2 regions of the Vibrio sp. D173a genome follow, and region 2 is predicted to be linked to the other one. Evidence: predicted binding sites of a transcription regulator. Region 2 holds the regulator's gene; the other holds the start of a gene.
The links. Region 2 encodes MetJ, which represses methionine synthesis genes. Its sites were predicted from a motif close to TTAGACNTNTANANGTCTAA; they were not measured.
Positions count from the first base shown of each region.

Region 1: metN (methionine ABC transporter ATP-binding protein MetN) is a predicted target of MetJ. The motif match lies at 7,082-7,101, and genes of this name have one in related genera.

Region 1 covers NZ_JAHGAH010000050.1:32,289-42,342, reverse strand. The annotation lists gene glyA (serine hydroxymethyltransferase) at 1-907, opposite strand, end outside; gene KIV40_RS06280 (YitT family protein) at 1,255-1,857, shown strand; gene treC (alpha,alpha-phosphotrehalase) at 1,936-3,621, opposite strand; gene treB (PTS trehalose transporter subunit IIBC) at 3,712-5,136, opposite strand; gene treR (trehalose operon repressor TreR) at 5,312-6,259, opposite strand; gene gmhB (D-glycero-beta-D-manno-heptose 1,7-bisphosphate 7-phosphatase) at 6,334-6,885, opposite strand; gene metN (methionine ABC transporter ATP-binding protein MetN) at 7,229-8,263, shown strand; gene KIV40_RS06250 (methionine ABC transporter permease) at 8,253-8,930, shown strand; gene KIV40_RS06245 (MetQ/NlpA family lipoprotein) at 8,963-9,772, shown strand; gene KIV40_RS06240 (YibE/F family protein) at 9,858-10,054, opposite strand, start outside.
Region 2 covers NZ_JAHGAH010000324.1:1,829-11,882, reverse strand. The annotation lists gene ppc (phosphoenolpyruvate carboxylase) at 112-2,745, shown strand; gene KIV40_RS25195 (PadR family transcriptional regulator) at 3,187-3,726, shown strand; gene metF (methylenetetrahydrofolate reductase) at 3,796-4,698, opposite strand; gene KIV40_RS25185 (bifunctional aspartate kinase/homoserine dehydrogenase II) at 4,970-7,378, opposite strand; gene KIV40_RS25180 (O-succinylhomoserine (thiol)-lyase) at 7,395-8,555, opposite strand; gene metJ (met regulon transcriptional regulator MetJ) at 8,785-9,105, shown strand; gene KIV40_RS25170 (malic enzyme-like NAD(P)-binding protein) at 9,216-10,054, opposite strand, start outside.

The DNA of each region.
Region 1 (10,054 bases), on a different contig from region 2:
CTTGGAATTGACCAACCATTGCTTTCGCGTTTTTCACTACGTTAGCTTGGTAAGCTTTGAATTCAGGCTCCATCGCTTCTTTGAACGCTACCGCTTTACCAGCGATAACGTGCATTAGAGGACCACCTTGACCGCCAGGGAATACTGCTGAGTTCAGCTTCTTGTACAGCTCTTCACCTTCGTTAGAAAGGATAAGACCGCCACGAGGACCTGCTAGCGTTTTGTGCGTAGTCGTAGTTACTACGTGAGCGTGTGGAACTGGTGTTGGGTACTCGCCTGCTGCGATTAGACCAGCAACGTGTGCCATGTCTACAAATAGGTAAGCGTCAACTTTGTCTGCGATTTCACGCATGCGTTTCCAATCAACGATTTGTGAGTAAGCAGAGAAACCACCGATGATCATCTTAGGCTTGTGCTCAAGCGCTAGCTGTTCCATCTCGTCGTAGTTGATTTGACCTGCTTCGTCGATACCGTAAGGAATCACGTTGTAGTGCTTACCAGAAAAGTTTACTGGAGAACCGTGAGTTAGGTGACCACCGTGCGCTAGGCTCATACCTAGAACTGTGTCGCCTGGGTTCAGAAGCGCCATGTAAACTGCGCTGTTTGCTTGAGAACCTGAGTGAGGCTGTACGTTCGCGTACTCACAACCGAACAGTTGGCATGCACGATCGATTGCCAGTGCTTCAGCTTTATCTACGTACTCACAACCGCCGTAGTAACGCTTGCCTGGGTAGCCTTCAGCGTATTTGTTCGTTAGCTGAGAACCTTGAGCTTCCATTACACGTGGACTTGTGTAGTTTTCAGAAGCGATTAGTTCAATGTGTTCTTCCTGGCGAAGTGTTTCTTCCTGGATAGCTGCGAACAGTTCCGCATCGTAATCTGCGATGTTCATATCACGCTTAAGCATCTGTATCTCCTGACTCAGATTGGTACTGAAAGTTGCAAAAAAACTGGATAACGACCTAAAGCAAACGTTTTCGTCGACCTAATGGCGCGCATTCTACATAATTTGGTCTAGGTCATAAAGAGAAATTTACAATTTTTCTCATGCAGTTTTTTCATGGTGACAAGCAAGAAATATCATGACGATGTTGCAATCGTTTAACCATGATCCGTTGACTGTCAATTTTGTGCTTTACACCCTGTAAAACGACAATTACATAGGTTTACCGAAAATTTTACCCTCTAGCTACCGAAAAGATCATCTTTTTACTACTATGCACGCCCGATTTATCACTAACGACTGCATAATAGATGGAAAAACACTCAAGAAAAGAAGACTGGATGGCAATTCTTACGGGGACCTTTTTGGTCGCTCAAGGCGTTTTCTTTCTCCAATCCGCGAACCTCTTAACCGGAGGCACCACAGGATTGGCTCTGCTTATTAGCCAATTTACACCTTTTACGTTTGGTGTGCTGTACTTTTTAGCCAACTGTCCTTTTTACTTGCTAGCATGGAAACACTTCGGCCGTCATTTTGCGATTAATAGTGCAATTTCTGGCGCTTTGGTTTCTATCTTTGCGGATAATCTGTATTTGCTGATCTCACTCGAGTCGATTAATGAGATTTACTGTGCGGTTGCTGGCGGGCTGTTGATGGGCTTGGGTATGTTGATCCTGTTCCGTCACCGTTCAAGTTTGGGTGGCTTCAACGTGCTGTGCTTGTTCATTCAGGACAAATTCGGTATTTCGGTCGGGAAATCTCAGATGGCGATCGACGCCTGTATCTTGTTTGCGTCTTTCTTCTTCGTCACACCTTGGGTGATCGGCTTATCGATTCTTGGCGCCTTCGCACTGAACCTTGTACTTGCAATGAATCACAAACCGCATCGCTACTCAGTAAGTTACGGTTCATAGGATGAAAAAATAAAAGGCTTTGGGGAGCACTCCAAAGCCTTTTGTTTAGGACCGAAATCCTTAGGGGAAGCTTAATTTTTACTCTTCAATCAGAAAGATGCGAGTTTCGTAAGGACGCAGTACTTGGTGGTTGGAAGCAATCGCGCTGGTTGCATTCTGATAGTTGGAAAGCAGGTTCTTGGCTTTGCTCATATCAAAGCGCTCTGGTAACACACACTCCACTTCTTCGCCGTAGTAGTTGTTAATACACAGCAGCGTTTGCTTGTCGTTCTGACGTGCGTAAGCAAAAATACGTTTGTGCTCAGGCAGTAAGTCCTCGTAACGACCATCGGTGATGACTGGAACCTGTTTACGCAGTTCAATCAAGCGCTTGTAGAAGTAGAACACCGAGTTCAAATCGGCAATCGCGGCTTCTGCGTTGATCTCTGAATAGTTCTGAGCCACCTCTAGCCACGGCGTGCCCTCAGTAAAGCCCGCGTGTTTCGCGCTATTCCATTGCATTGGCGTACGTGAGTTATCACGCGACTTCTGTGCCAAAATCGCCATCATGTCGTCGTGAGATACGCCATCGCGATTGACCATGATGTCGTACATGTTAGTGCTTTCAACATCGCGATATTGGCTGATTTCGGTGTAACCTGGGTTGGTCATGCCGATCTCTTCACCTTGGTAAACATAAGGCGTGCCTTGCATCATGTGCACCGATGCCGCAAGCATTTTGGCAGATTCAACACGGTATTGTTCGTCGTTACCTAATCGGCTCACAACGCGTGGTTGGTCGTGGTTACACCAAAATAGCGCGCCCCACCCTTTGCCATTTAAACCAGTTTGCCAATGGTTGAAGAGCTGTTTCAGTTGGATGAAATCAAACGGCGCTTTCGTCCATTTATCACCATTCGGGTAATCGACTTTCAAGTGGTGGAAATTGAACACCATTGACAGCTCTTTGCCATCTTGCGCTGAATATTGCTGACAATGCTCTAGTGTGGTGGAAGACATTTCACCTACAGTCACACTGCCATATTTCTGGAACACCGCTTCACTGATCTCTTGAAGGTATTCATGCACACGTGGGCCGTCGGTGTAGAAGCGGCGACCATCACCAATATCATCACTTGGAAAATCTTGCTGCTTGGAAATCAGGTTGATAACGTCAAGACGGAAGCCATCCACACCTTTTTCTGCCCAGAAGCTGATGACTTCTTTCACTTCTTCACGCACTACCGGGTTTTCCCAGTTTAGGTCCGCTTGCTCTTTAGCAAAAAGGTGCAAATAGTACTGACCCGTTTTTTCATCCAACGCCCAAGCGTTGCCACCAAACTTAGATTGCCAGTTGTTTGGCTCTACGCCATCAACCGGATCTTTCCAGATGTAGTAATCACGGTATGGACTGTTTTTGTCACCCAATGCCGATTGGAACCACTTATGTTCTGTCGAAGTATGATTCACCACGATATCCATGATGATTCGAATACCCAGCTGGTGAGCCTCAGCCAACAGGGTATCGAAATCTTGCATAGTGCCGAAATCTGGGTTGATCGCATAGTAATCGGAAATGTCATAACCATTGTCGATCATTGGCGATTGATAAACCGGCGTCAGCCAAATCGCATCCACACCAAGGTGTTTTAGATAATCCAGCTTAGAAATGATCCCTTTAATATCGCCCGTGCCTTTACTTCCACTGTCACAAAAGCTTTTTGGGTAAATTTGGTAGATGGTTGCGGTTTTCCACCAGCTCTCATCATGCTTGGTCATTGCCATTTCTAACGCTCACTTACCATTAAACGGAAACTTAAAATCTTAAAAATAGAGGAGATAAACGAAGCAGCCAAATAGCCGCCTCGGTTTGAATTACGCGTTAGCGGTTTCTAACTCACCTTTCATTTGCGCACGCTTATACAACACAAGCGTCAGTGCCACAGGGACCACAATCGCCACCAACATCGCCAGAGCAAAGACACCCCAGAACTGCGGTTGGATAGACAAGATGCCCGGCAAACCGCCCACACCAATTCCATTCGCCATCACACCTGCGCTGCCACAGATAGCTGCGGCAATCGCACTGCCGATCATCGCGCTCAGCATTGGGAATTTGTATTTCAAGTTGATGCCGTACATCGCAGGCTCTGTCACACCAAGGTAAGCAGAGATAGCCGCAGGCACCGAGATATCACGCTCGCCGTGTTTTTTACTGATGATAATGATACCAACTACTGCAGACGCTTGAGCAATGTTTGAAAGTGCAATCAAAGGCCAGATTGGCGTACCGCCTAGCTCTTGCATCAGTTGAAGATCAACCGCGTTGGTGGTGTGGTGAATACCGGTAATTACCAATGGCGCATATAGGAAGCCAAAGATGGTTGAGCCAATCATTGCGAAGTCACCCGTCATGGCTGCTTTTGCTGCGAAAGCAACGCCGTCACCCAACATGCGACCGAATGGACCAATAATAGAGTGCGCAAGAATCACAGACACAATGATAGAAACAAACGGCACGACCACTAGGTAAAGGTAAGACGGAATAATGCGCTTTAAATTGGTTTCTATGAACGCCAAGGCAACACCCGCTAACATCGCAGGAATCACTTGCGCTTGGTAGCCCACTTTCTCGATAGCGAATAAGCCAAAATCCCATACTTCAGGCACTTGCTTACCAATTAGGTAGGCGTTCATTAGCTGTGGCGAAACCAGTGTGACACCCAATGTGATACCCAGAATAGGAGTACCACCGAGCTTTTTCACTGTCGACCAACACACGCCAACTGGCAGGAAGAAGAAGATTGCTTCACCAATTAGCCATAAGAAAGAGTGTACCGTTGCCCAAAACTGGCTGATTTCCGTGAGCGTTTGGCCATCAAACATCTTGATGTCGCCAATCACGTTACGGAAGCCAAGAATCAAACCACCAGTGATGATCGCAGGTAACAGTGGTACAAAGATTTCAGCAAGGTGGGAAATACCACGCTCAACGATGTTCATGTTTTGACGAGCGGCGTTCTTAGATTCATCTTTGCTCGCTTCACTTTTACCACTTAACTCGATCAGTACCTTGTATACCTCATCGACTTCCGTACCGATCACCACTTGGAACTGACCTGCGTTGGTAAAACAGCCTTTCACCATAGGCAGTGCATCTAACTGTTTGGTATCGGCTTTATCTGTGTCATTCAACACGAAACGTAAGCGAGTTAAGCAGTGGCTAACACTGGCAATATTGTCCGATCCCCCGACCAGCTCAATAAGACGCTCTACATCTTGACGCGCAATCTTACTCATAACTTTGTCCACCCTGTACTGGATACATTCAATTCGTCGTATTATTTTTATTTTGGGAACATTCCCATTTGATAATTTTAATAATGTCAGCTCGATTTAAAAAACAAAATGGGAACAGTCCCATTAATTGAGAATGATCACAGTATAATTTTAGAGCAGATTGTCGACAGGTGGATTAATGGCGGATCGGTTGCTGGGTAAAATGCACCACAGACTCATCACCGTTTAACTGATTGATCAGCATCTTAGCGGCTTTCTCACCGGCATGTGCATAGCCCGGATCCACGCTGAAGACATTTGGAAAAAGGAACGAGAGTAGTTCGTTGCCCCCCACACCAGTGACCACCACATCTTCACGTCCGATTTCTTGCAGACGTTTGATCACACCGAGAGCGATAGTGTCACTGGCACAAGCGATGGCTTGCGTATCGGGTTGAAGAACTTGATCCACCAGCTGGTAGGCGCTTTCGTGGCTAAGTTTGCCGGTTTGAAAACAAGGTTCAACACGCTTTTGCTCACACCAAGCGTGGTAAGCATTTAGACGAGCAAGGCCCGTTGTGCGATCTTCTGGGTCAACGCCGATGTAGGCAATACGAGAAATAGATTGCTGTTCCAGATGGGAGAGCGCCATGTCGATAACACCTTGGTTATCATAGTTGATCGAAGAAACCAATTGAGTGTCCATGGCGATCACGACAATGCGATTGCCCCACTCCGCTAACGCTTGCTCATCACACCCAGTAAAGCCAAACACGATCACCCCATCGACATTGCGACGTTTAAGAACGTCCAAATGCTCGTTGGTTTTATCGCGAGCGAACTGGCTCTCCATGATCACCACGTCGTACCCTGCCGAGTACAAAGCACTAAGCATAGTGCCAACGGCACGGTTTTCTGATGGGGAATCGAGACGAGAAATGATCACGCCGACCACTTTCTGGCTGCCACCACGCATCGATTGTGCTGATTTGGATGGCACATAGCCTGATTCACGAATGATTTGTTCAACCTTCTCACGCGTTTGCGGTTTTACCTTGGGATCATTGGTAAGTACACGGCTAACCGTCGATTTGCCCACGCCAGCCAATTTCGCGATATCAAGAATGGTGAGTTTTTTGCTCATAAGTGTTCAGACTAAAAGAAAAAATCAAACAAAAGGGAAGCAGCGGCTTCCCTTATCTCAATCAGTAATGAAGATTACTTGTTTAGGTACGCAGGCACATCGGCAATGCTATCAAGTACAGCCGTAGCAATCGCTTCGCCTTGTTCCGTTACTGGTTTACCAGTACGAACCAAAATCTTAGTGCCAACGCCTGCCGCCTCTGCTGCCATCATGTCTTCGGCTTTGTCGCCGATCATCACAGATTTCTCCATGTCGATCTTCAAGAAGTCACGCGCAGAAATGAACATGCCTGGTTTTGGCTTGCGGCAATCACAATCATGCTTGTACTCACCGATGCCATGCTCAGGATGATGTGGGCAGTAGTAAATGCCGTCGAACTCAACGCCATTGTCAGCAAAGTTCCAATCCATCCATTGAGTCAGAGACAAGAAACGGTCTTCGCTGAATTTACCACGTGCAATGCCAGATTGATTGGTCACAAGCACCAACAGGTAGCCTTTCTCTTTCAGCGCTTTTGTCGCTTCAAACACACCGTCAATGTACTCAAAATCATGTTCATCATGAACGTAACCGTGGTCAACGTTAATCACGCCGTCACGATCGATAAAAACAGCAGGTTTTGCCAAAACGTATTTCTCTATTTACTCGGTTTCATCAGATTATTACATACCTTATAAGCACTCACACTATCTAATTGGTGTAAGTTCGCGACAAAACAGTTGATTTGCCGTCCGAGAATCGGTAAATCTTAAGTATCCCTCTTAATTGCTTCCTTCTAGCGCACATCCTCTGTTTTACGCTTCCTGCAGAACATCCATACATTTAGACGTCTAGACGTAAAAATATCTATTGACTTACTACTGCTTAACCCATAGCATCAACTGAGAATTGAGATAGAGTTCAAAATTTACTCCTGTTAAAAGCCGTTTTTAACAGCGAAGTTCCCAGTATCTCTGTGCAGGTTGAAACATGATAGAAATAAAAAACGTCAATAAAGTGTTCTACCAAGGCAGTAAGGAAATTCTTGCCCTTAAGGACATTAACCTAGATATCGCGAAGGGCACCATCTTTGGTGTTATCGGTTCATCGGGCGCGGGTAAAAGTACCCTCATCCGTTGTGTAAACATGCTGGAAGCTCCAACTTCAGGTTCCATCATCGTAGATGGCGTTGACCTAACCAAATTAAGCAAAAAGCAATTGGGAGAAACTCGCCGCAACATCGGGATGATCTTCCAACACTTTAACCTGCTGTCGTCTCGCACCGTTTTCGACAATGTCGCACTCCCTCTTGAGCTAGCAGGTAAAGACAAAGCGCAAATCACAACAAAAGTGACTGAGCTTCTTAAGCTCGTTGGTCTTGCAGACAAGCATGAAAGCTACCCAGCAAACCTCAGTGGTGGTCAAAAGCAACGTGTGGCTATCGCTCGTGCATTGTCATCAGACCCTAGCGTGCTACTTTGTGACGAAGCAACCAGCGCGCTGGACCCTGCAACGACGCAGTCCATTTTAGAACTGCTTAAAGAAATCAACCGCAAGCTAGAAATCACCATTCTACTGATCACTCACGAAATGGAAGTGGTTAAGAGCATCTGTCACGAAGTGGCGATCATCGGTGATGGTGAGCTAGTAGAAAAAGGTACCGTGGGTGAAATCTTCGCGCATCCGAAGACCGCACTGGCACACGAGTTCATTCGCTCTACTTTGGATCTTTCTATCCCAGAAGATTACCAAGCACGCTTACAAACCACGCGCGTAGAAAACAGTTACCCATTGGTTCGCCTAGAATTTACTGGCGCTACCGTAGATGCCCCTCTGATGACGCAAATCGCTCGTAAGTTCAACATCGATGTGAGCATCCTAAGTTCCGATCTGGATTACGCTGGCGGCGTGAAGTTCGGCATGATGGTCGCGGAGCTGTTTGGTAACGAAGAAGACGATAACGCAGCGATTGAGTTCCTGCGTGAGCACAACGTGAAAGTAGAGGTACTTGGCTATGTCCTTTAATACGATTTCTGAATGGCTGAGCTTAAACAGCAACCTACTTTTGGGCGCAACATGGGAAACCCTTTACATGGTTGCGGTTGCAGGCATCGTTGGTTTTGCAGTGGGCATTCCACTCGGCGTCATTCTGCACACCACTAAAAAAGGTGGCTTGCTGGAAAACACCAAACTTAATCGCGTGCTTGGCGCCATTGTTAACATCGGTCGCTCGGTTCCTTTCCTAGTACTGATGGTTGCGATTATTCCAGTAACCAAACTGTTGGTTGGCACCTTCATCGGTACAACAGCAGCGATTGTTCCTTTAACCATCGGGGCTATCCCATTTGTGGCGCGTCTGATTGAAGGTGCACTACTGGAAGTACCGTCAGGTTTGGTTGAAGCAGCGCAATCTATGGGCGCGACACCAACACAAATCATCACAAAAGTTCTGCTTCCTGAAGCAATGCCGACTATTGTTAACTCAGTAACCATTACTCTGGTAACGCTAGTGAGCTACTCAGCAATGGCGGGTACGGTAGGCGGCGGTGGTCTTGGTGACGTAGCTATCCGTTATGGCTTCCACCGCTATGACGTAGTGATCATGGCAGTAACCGTCGTGATGCTGATTGTTCTAGTACAAATTATTCAGTCTATCGGTGATGCAATCGTACGCCGCGTAGACCACAGATAAGAATTGAAAATACCAATTATAAGGAGATAAAGATGAAATTTAGCCTTAAGAGTCTTTTGACTGTTGCAACTGCTGCTTCTGCACTGGTTCTTGCTGGTTGTGGTGACAAAGAAGTCGACGTGAACAAAGTAAAAGTTGGCGTAATGGCAGGTGCGGAAGCACAGGTTGCTGAAGTTGCAGCAAAAGTTGCGAAAGCGAAATACAACCTGGATGTTGAGTTGGTTACCTTTACCGATTACGTAACACCAAACGCAGCGCTGGATGATGGCTCAATCGACGTAAACGCGTTCCAACACAAGCCATACCTAGATCAGCAAGTAAAAGATCGTGGCTACAAATTAGTGACTGCTGGTAACTCTTTCGTATACCCAATCGCTGGTTACTCTAAACAAGTAAAATCAGTGGATGAAATCGAAGATGGCGCACGCATCGCTGTTCCAAACGATCCTACGAACCTAGGTCGTTCTCTTCTGCTTCTTGAGCAACAAGGTCTTATCGAACTGCGTGACGGCGTTGATCTACTGGCAACGGTACGTGACATCGTAGGTAACCCGAAAAACATCACAATCGTAGAGCTAGATGCAGCACAGCTTCCACGTTCTCTTGATGACGTAGCGATTTCTATCATCAACACAACTTACGCAAGCTCAATCGACCTAACGCCAGAGCGTGATGGTATCTTCGTTGAAGACAAAGAGTCTCCATACGTAAACCTAATCGTTGCTCGTGAAGACAATGTTCAAGCCGCTAACGTACAAAACTTCGTGAAAGCATACCAAACTGATGAAGTTTACGAAGCAGCGAAAGACATCTTCAAAGGTGGCGTAGTTAAAGGTTGGTAATCACCTCTTTCTACAACACTTGAAACTTAAAAAGGGTGCTCATCGGAGCGCCCTTTTTACATCTGTTTTGATTACTGCTTTACCTCTAGAACATCTGAACTTCGTTTTTCTCAACGTCCTTTTGCATCTGTTCTGGCTGCGAATCCAATTGAGGATGCTTGAACACATAAGGCGCTAGAAACGCAGTAAAAGGAATAGTCAGCACAATCCCCACACTACCCGCCAACGCGTTCACGACTGCGAGGCCCACCAGCGGCATATTCATAAACTGACTCGCCGGCA
Region 2 (10,054 bases):
CGGAATAATTGCAAACTTACTCTGCTTTATTTGACTAGAACTGGTTATTTTCGCTAGATTGGAGTCTTAACAAGGACAATGGATGTAGTTTTTTTACGAGGCAGGATGACAATGAACGAGAAATACGCCGCACTCAAAAGTAATGTGCGCATGTTGGGCCACCTTCTGGGTAACACGATTCGTGATGCTCATGGCGAAGAAATCTTCGAGAAAGTGGAAACCATTCGTAAATTATCCAAATCGGCTCAAGCTGGAAATAGCGCTGACAGAGAAAGCTTAATAGAAGAAATTAAAAGCTTGCCAGATGAGCAATTGACGCCCGTTACTCGCGCGTTCAACCAATTTCTAAACCTGACCAATATTGCTGAGCAATACCACACCATTTCACGCCACTGTGAAGAGCATATCTGCGAACCTGACGCAATTAACTCGCTGTTCTCAAAGCTGGTGCAAAATGATGTAAGCAAGTTAGACACGGCACAAGCGGTTCGTGACCTGAACATTGAATTAGTTCTCACTGCGCACCCGACCGAAATCACTCGTCGCACCATGATCAACAAACTGGTGAAGATCAACGAGTGCCTATCTAAGCTAGAGCTGAGCGATCTCTCTTTCAAAGAGCGTAAAAAAACTGAACGTCGCCTTGAGCAGCTGATCGTTCAAAGCTGGCACTCTGACGTTATTCGTCAGCAGCGACCTACACCGCTTGATGAAGCTAAATGGGGCTTTGCGGTTGTAGAAAACTCACTATGGGAAGCCGTGCCTGACTTCCTACGTGAAATGAACGACCGCCTGAAATCTTACCTTGGCGAAGGTCTACCAATTGATGCTCGCCCTGTGCACTTCTCATCTTGGATGGGCGGTGACCGCGACGGTAACCCATTTGTGACCCACAGTGTGACTCGTGAAGTACTACTTCTGTCTCGTTGGAAAGCGGCAGACCTATACCTTAACGACATCAACGAGCTGATCAGCGAACTGTCTATGACAGTGTGCAACGACAAAGTTCGTGAGCTTGCGGGTGAAGATCAACACGAACCATACCGTGCGATCCTAAAACAGCTACGTTCACTACTGAACGAAACCAAAGATATTCTCGACGCGAAAGTTCACGGCCAGAAGCTGGCAGTCAAAGCACCTCTGCAAAAAGTAGAGCAACTTTGGGAACCACTTTACGCGTGTTACCAGTCGCTAAACGAATGTGGCATGGGCGTGATTGCCAACGGCTCACTGCTGGATACGCTGCGCCGCGTTAAAGCCTTCGGTATCCACCTAGTTCGCCTCGATATTCGTCAAGAAAGTACTCGTCATGCTGACGTGCTTTCTGAATTGACTCGTTACCTAGGCATTGGTGACTATGAGCAGTGGAGCGAGCAAGACAAGATCGCTTTCCTAACCAACGAACTTGCGTCTAAGCGCCCTCTTCTACCTCGTGACTGGGAGCCATCAGAACCCGTTAAAGAGGTTTTGGATACCTGTAAGATTGTTGCCGCACAACCTCGTGAAGCGTTTGGAGCTTACGTTATCTCAATGGCACGTACCGCTTCTGACGTACTTGCCGTGCACCTACTGCTGCAAGAAGCAGGTTGCCCTTACCGCATGGACGTATGTCCACTGTTCGAAACGCTAGACGACTTGAACAACGCGGAAGCGGTTATCAAACAGCTGATGGGCATCGACCTATACCGTGGCTTTATCCAGAACCACCAAATGGTGATGATCGGCTACTCTGACTCTGCAAAAGATGCAGGTGTAATGTCAGCAGGTTGGGCGCAATACCACGCGATGGACTCACTGGTTAAGGTTGCGGAAGAAGAAGGCGTTGAACTCACACTGTTCCACGGGCGTGGCGGTACGATTGGTCGTGGTGGCGCTCCAGCACACGCTGCACTATTGTCTCAACCACCTAAGAGTCTGAAAGGCGGTCTGCGCGTAACAGAACAAGGTGAGATGATCCGCTTTAAGCTGGGTCTACCTGATGTTGCCGTTAACAGCTTCAACCTGTACGCAAGTGCAATCCTTGAAGCAAACCTACTGCCACCACCAGAGCCTAAGCAAGAGTGGCGTGATCTAATGGACGTGCTGTCAGAAGTGAGCTGTGAATCTTACCGCAGTGTCGTTCGTGGCGAACCAGACTTCGTGCCTTACTTCCGCCAAGCAACACCTGAGCTTGAACTAGGTAAACTGCCTCTAGGTTCACGCCCAGCGAAGCGTAACCCGAATGGTGGTGTAGAAAGTTTGCGTGCAATTCCATGGATCTTCTCTTGGAGCCAAAACCGTTTGGTTCTACCAGCATGGTTAGGCGCAGGTGAGGCCATTCAGTACTCTGTAGACAAAGGTCATCAGGCGCTACTGGAAGAAATGTGTCGTGAATGGCCATTCTTCTCAACTCGCCTAGGTATGCTTGAGATGGTGTACACCAAGTGCAACATGGATATCTCTCGTTACTATGATCAGCGCTTGGTTGATGAGCCGCTTCAGCCGCTGGGTGATCGTCTACGTGAGCAACTTCAGCGTGATATTAAGTCAGTACTGAATGTAGAGAACAACGAGAACCTGATGCAAAGCGACCCTTGGGGCCTAGAGTCCATTCGCCTACGTAACATCTACGTTGAGCCATTGAACATGCTTCAAGCGGAATTGCTGTACCGTACTCGTCAAACAGAAGAAGCTTCTGCAAACTTAGAAGAAGCATTGATGGTGACGATTGCTGGTATCGCAGCAGGTATGCGTAACACAGGCTAACTGAGCTACGTAGAAAGAACCAAAAGGCTGAGCGAAAGCTCAGCCTTTATTATTATCCGCCAACCACTTCTACTATTTGGACAATACGCAACCAGCTTATTAATCCACACAGAAAACAAAAAGTCCCCATCAAACAAAATAATTCACTACACAAAAACACTATTGAGTATTTTATTAGTTTTTTTGGGTAATTTTGTCCTACTATTCCACTTCATGCTTATTATTTATATACTACTTCCCTGCTGGAAGCTCACAAATCCAATCAAATAAGCTCCAGCTCGATGGAAACATCCATCAACTCTAGGTGATAAACGGCTTTAAGGTGACAGGACCAACATTGTTGGTGCTATCTACACATTAAAAAACTTAAGCGTCATGAAGAACGCAAATGAAAGTGTAGATAGCTTGTTTACAAGTTTATTGACCATTTGGATTGAAGACATGTCATTACCACACGTAATTCTAACTGTACTTAGCACTCGCGACGCTACCGGTTACGACATCACTAAAGAATTCTCAGCTAGCATCGGTTACTTCTGGAAAGCAAGCCACCAACAAGTTTATCGTGAACTTAATAAAATGGCTGAGAAAGAGCTGGTTACTTGCGTATTAGAACCTCAAGAAGGCAAGCCAGACCGTAAGGTTTACTCAATCACTGACGCAGGCCGTAGCGCATTGGGCGAGTGGTTTGATCAGCCAACTGCACACCCAACTGTACGTGACGAATTCTCAGCGAAGCTTATGGCTTGTGCCGTGCAACCTGCAGCGCCTTTCCGTGACCAGCTGTCTGAGCTTGTAGAAGAGTCTCGTAAACTGGTTGCTCACTACAAAGAAATCGAAGCTGCGTACTACGCAACGCCATCAACGCTAGACAAGCAAGCGCGTCTAGAGCGTCTAACACTTCGTCGTAACCTAATGCTACGTGAAGCGTGGATTAACTGGGCAGAAGAAGTGCTAACAGAACTTGAAGTGATCGGCTAATTCGTCACTTTAAATAAAACGAAAAGGCTTGCCGTTGGGCAAGCCTTTTGTCTATCTGGGGGAAGTATATTAAGCACCGACTGCAACTTGTGGACGAACACCTAGAGTGTGGCATAGCGCATAGGTCATTTCCGCACGATTCAGGGTGTAAAAGTGGAAATCTTTCACACCTTCACGGCTTAGTACACGCACCATATCAATCGCTTGGCTTGCACCGACCAGCTGACGCGTCACTGGATCATCATCCAAGCCTTCAAACTGCTTGCTCATCCAACCTGGCACTTTCACATTGTTCTGTGCCGCAAAGCGAGAAGCTTGCTTGAAGTTCGAAACAGGTAAGATACCCGGAACGATTTCTACGTCGATTCCAGCCGCGACACAGCGGTCACGGAAACGCAGGTAAGACTCCACATCAAAGAAGAACTGAGTAATCGCGCGGTTTGCACCTGCGTCGACTTTACGCTTTAGATTCAGTAGATCCGATTGCGCACTTTTCGCCTCTGGGTGTACTTCTGGAAATGCCGCTACAGAGATATCGAAATCATGGCGTGCTTTCAGCAGTTCAACCAAGTCCGACGCATACATATCTGGCGCGCCACCACCCGGTGGAATATCACCACGTAGAGCAACGATGTTCTTGATACCGTTATTCCAGTAATCATCTGCAATGTCGATCAGCTCATCACGAGTTGCATCAATACAGGTTAGGTGAGGCGCAGCCACAAGACCCGTCGCCGCTTTGATTTCTTTAATGATCGAGTGAGTTCTATCACGTTCACCTGAGTTGGCACCGTACGTAACAGAAACGAATTTTGGTTGAAGAGTTTTAAGACGATGCACTGAGTTCCACAGCGTTTCTTCCATCTTCTCACTGCTTGGCGGAAAAAACTCGAATGAGACGTTGATATTGTCTGATAGTTCAGCGATATTCTGGTTTAAGGCATCGATGTGCCCTGCATGCGTGTATCCCATCTTACTCTCCCTGTGGCAACTCCACCACGAAATCAAAATTCCTCAAATCGACGTTTAGACGTCTATATGTCTGCAGAATGTATTGAATACGATTTAATGTCAACCTTGTGATTATGAATTTTTCTCAAGTTCATAATGAGGATAGTTCAAGTTTCTTGGCGGCTTATCCTTAGCCTCGCTTTCCGATTCAGTATGGCATTATCCAAATAATAAAAAACCCCGGAAACGCTCCGAGGTTTTGTTGTCGTTCGCAAAAATGGATTTGGTCAGATCAGAACAAACCAGCCAAGCGATTCAGGTCTGATTGAATGGCCCCTGCGGTTACTTCACGTCCTGCACCTGGCCCACGAATCACTAGTGGATTGTCTTTGTACCATTTACTCTCAATGGCGAAGATATTGTCACATGGCAGCAAATTCGCTAAAGCATGTTCACGTGATAACGCTTCAACGCCTACTGTGGCTTTGCCATTACGCTCTAGACGAGCCACATAACGCAGCACTTGGTGGTTTCTCTGCGCCTTGGTCAAACGTTCTTGAAGAATCTCGCTGAGAATATCTCCTTGGTCGAAGAAAGCGTCTAGGCTCAAGTCTCGCAATTCTGCTGGCACCAGCGACTCTACTTTCACGTTCTCTGGTTCAATATCCAAACCAGATTCTCGCGCTAAGATGACCAGCTTACGCATCACATCAGAACCATCAAGGTCAGAACGAGGGTCAGGCTCAGTCAAGCCCTGTTGCCATGCTAAATCAACAAGCTCAGCAAAAGGTACCGAACCGTCAAACTGTTGGAATAACCACGATAACGTACCGGAGAAGATGCCTGATAGTGCGACGATATCATCACCACTTTCACGTAAATCTCGAACGGTATGGTTGATTGGTAGTCCTGCACCAACGGTCGCATTGTACAACCAATGGCGGCCAATTTTAGCAAACGCGTCTTGTACTTGATGGTAGTACTGACTGTCCGCCGAACCTGCTACTTTGTTCGCCGAAATTAGGTGAATGCCTTGCTGTGCGATTTCCACATAACGTGTCGCCAGCTCTTTACTTGCCGTAACATCCAGTACCACGGCTTCATCAAAGTTTTGTATCGCACCAAGCTTTGCCAGCCAGTTGCCATCATTCTCAGTGCTTTCGTCATCAAAACGCTGAGCAACCGTCGCGGCATCAATACCGTTTTCATCAAACCAGTACGTTTGGCTGTCGACAACCGCTACCAAGTCAAAGCTCATGCCGTGACGTTTTTCGAGCTCTTCTTTTTGCTCTGCGAACAGTGATAACCAACTTGACCCAATATTGCCTTTTCCACACAAAGCCACCGCTACGCGCTTCTGCGCTTGAAACAATTGGCTATGAATACTTTGTACTAGCTCTTCGACTTCAGCGCGACGCAACACGGCGACCAAACTCAAGCCAGATTCCGTCTCTGAAATAAACTCCACCGGAGCGTGTTTCAATTGCTGATAAAAACCAAAGCAGTGATTCGCATTTTTCGTCACACCGGCACCGACGGCAGCCAGTAGTGAATAGCCTTCTTTCAGTTTGATTTCCGCTTCAACGGCCAACTCTTGCAGATAGGTTAATGCGCCGCCAGCAATCTCTGCGGTGTAGGCTAAACGTAAGGTCTGCTGATCTTCTTGTGCTTCGAATGCTAAAGGCTCCAATTGAGCACGTTTTAGCGCCTGCAGAACTTCTTTCTGCGCTCGCTCAAAATCGTGACCATGGATAAAAGACAGCTGCACCAATAGCACTTCATCAAGAGAGGTAATGATTTTTGCACCGCGGCCGGATGCCAATACACGTTCGATTCGTGTTGAGCCAGACTCTGGCTGGTAGCTGCATTTTAGGTTCAAATCCATCGCGCTTTGAGCCACAGGCTGAAGTGTACGACTGTGTAACACCGGCGCAGCAAGACGAGCCAGCTCACTCGCTTCATCCAAGCGCAATAGAGGGAGCAGGCAAGCATCCGATACCAAACGAGGATCTGCGCTGTAAACGCCAGCCACGTCACTCCAGATGGTCACCGAATTAACTTCAGCTAAAGCACCAATCACGGTTGCTGAGTAGTCTGAACCATTGCGTCCAAGCAATACTGTCTCACCCGCTTCGTTTTGCGCCATAAAGCCAGTAATAATGACGCGTTTATGGCTGTGTTGAGCCAACGCTTCTTTAATCAATACATATGAACGAGCACGATCAACCTCTGGCTGTGTGCCAGCTTCCGCACGCAGAAAGACACGTGAATCTTGCGCTACTGCTGGCAGATCCTGCTGTGATAACAGCGCAGCCAGTAAGCGTGAGGACCATACTTCGCCATGACCTAAAACCGCCGCTTTTTGTGTTTCGGTTAGTGGCGCTGTTAACTCTGCCAAGGTACTGAATTCATCTTGAAGAGAAGCAAGCAGTTGCGCTTGAACTTCACCTTCTAGTAAAGCTTCTACCAATTCAGTTTGGAACTGTCGCAAGCTCTGCAAGGCTTCATGGGCAATGCGGCCATCTTTATCTAAGCCTTCTAAAAACTCGATCAAGCGGTTGGTGGTTTTCCCTGCCGCAGAGACCACCACCAAGTCATTTTCTGCCGAATACTCTTTAAGAATAGTTACCACGCGCTGGTAGCACTCGGGGTTCGCTAAGCTGCTGCCGCCAAATTTATGCAGCTGACGTTGTACACTCATGACCTTCCTCTCCCAATTACTGTGCTGCTTTCGCGAATGCTTGCTCAAGATCGGCAATCAGATCTTGCGCATCTTCTAAGCCAACAGATAAACGCAGTAACTGTTGAGAGACACCTGCTTCAGCCAGTGCTTCTTCACCCATAGCACGATGCGTCATTGAAGCGGGGTGGCAAATCAAGCTTTCTACGCCACCTAGCGATTCTGCAAGAGAAAAGAGTTCAAGTTCTTTAACAAACACTTTTAGCTGATCAAATGAGCCAGCAAACTCAAAGCTCAGCATAGAACCAAAGCCCGACTGTTGCTTCTTCGCGATGTCATGACCTGGATGCTCTGGCAAACTTGGATGATAGATCTTCGCCACCAAAGATTGCGTTTGCAAATACGCTAACACTTGCTGAGAGCTTTCTTCGTGAACTCGCATTCGTGCACCCAACGTACGAATTCCTCGAAGTGTCATGAAGCTGTCGAATGGCGTACCCGTTGCACCAATGCAGTTACCCCACCATGCCAGTTCTTCAGCATGCTCTTCAGTCTTGGTGATCACCACGCCACCAATTACATCTGAGTGACCATTAATGTATTTCGTCGTTGAGTGGATAACAAAATCCGCACCTAGCTCCAAAGGCTTTTGGTACACAGGTGTCAAAAAGGTATTGTCCACGGCAACCAGTGCGCCGACTTGTTTTGCCTTTTCACACACAGCGGCAATATCGACCACGCGCACAAGCGGGTTAGACGGTGTTTCTAGCAAGATAAGCTTTGGCTTTTTCGCAATCGCCGCATCCAAAGCTTGCTGATCCGACTGATCGACAAACTGCACTTTAAAATCACCCTTGTTCGCACGAGTATTGAAAAGACGATAAGTACCGCCGTAACAATCGTGTGGTGCAACAATTAAGTCATCAGGACCAAGAAATGCCGATACCCAAAGGTTTAGCGCTGATGTACCGCAGTTAGTGACAACCGCACCTTTGCCTGATTCAAGCTCATACAACGCTTGCTCGAGCAAACCTCGGTTAGGGTTACCAGAACGGGTGTAATCATATTGTGGGACTTCACCAAACGCTGGGAAGCCATAGTTAGTCGAAAGGTAGATTGGTGGTACAACAGCGTGGTATTGACTGTCTGACTCGATACCAGTGCGTACAGCAATGGTTGCAGGCTTACGGGTGCTCATGAGTGTATCCTTTCACGGGTGGTGACATCTAAATGGGAATGCGCTATATCTAGCTTGTATTGTTCAATTGATTAATACGCTTCCCTAACTATTAACCTCACTTTACTTGTCTAAAAATAAGACGTCAACACTTCTAGACGTCTATATGTCTTTGCTTATGGCGGTAAATGCAGCTAAAATCAGCACCTATATTTATTTTTCTAACTTATTACATTAATGAAGGTGCGCAATGGCTGACTGGAATGGCGAATACATTAGCCCGTATGCTGAGCACGGTAAAAAAAGCGAACAAGTAAAAAAGATTACCGTCTCTATCCCGCTAAAAGTTTTAAAAGTGCTGACTGATGAGCGAACTCGCCGCCAGATCAACAACTTACGCCATGCGACTAACAGTGAACTACTATGTGAAGCGTTCCTACACGCTTACACAGGTCAACCACTGCCAACTGACGAAGACCTTCGTAAAGACCGTCCAGATGATATTCCTACAGAAGCAAAAGCGCTGATGACGGCAATGGGCATCGAATTCGAAGCGTTTGACGAAGAATAATTGCTTACAAATTCGTCAACATTGTAAAGCTGCACCGGGGGTAGCTTCGACCAAACTAAAAAGGGACGCCATCGCGTCCCTTTTTGTTTGTCGTCAGAAAAGACTCTGGCTTACTCAGCCATGTAGTTTTCTGGCATTTCAATACGTGCCACACCTGAATCAACAGCAGCTTGAGCAACCGCTTTTGCGACACGTGGTAGTAGACGTGGGTCCATTGGTTTTGGAATGATGTAGTCAGAGCCAAACTCTAGCTTATCTACGCCAGCCGCTTTCAATACCGCTTCTGGTACTGGCTCTTTCGCTAGTTCACGAATCGCATCAACTGCCGCTAGCTTCATCTCATCGTTGATTTCACTTGCACGAACATCCAATGCACCACGGAAGATGAATGGGAAACACAATACGTTGTTTACTTGGTTCGGGTAATCACTACGACCTGTACCCATGATCAAGTCATCACGCACTTCATGAGCCAGTTCAGGTTTGATTTCTGGATCTGGGTTTGAACATGCGAACACAACTGGCTTATCAGCCATTAGCTTCAATGCTTCTGCAGGAAGCAGATTTGGACCCGATACGCCCAAGAACAAATCCGCACCTTCAATCACATCTTCCAGCGTACGCTTATCTGTGTTGTTTGCGAATAGTTGTTTGTATTCGTTTAGGTCGTCACGACGTGTATGGATCACCCCTTTACGATCCAGCATGTAGATCTTCTCACGCATTGCGCCACATTTGATCAACAGCTCCATACATGCCACGGCCGCAGCTCCAGCACCAAGACAAACGATGGTTGATTCTTCTAGCTTCTTACCTTGCAGCTCGATTGCGTTCAACATACCCGCAGCGGTTACGATTGCTGTACCGTGTTGGTCATCGTGGAATACAGGTACGTCACAACGTTCGATAAGACGTTTTTCAATCTCAAAACAATCTGGTGCCTTGATAT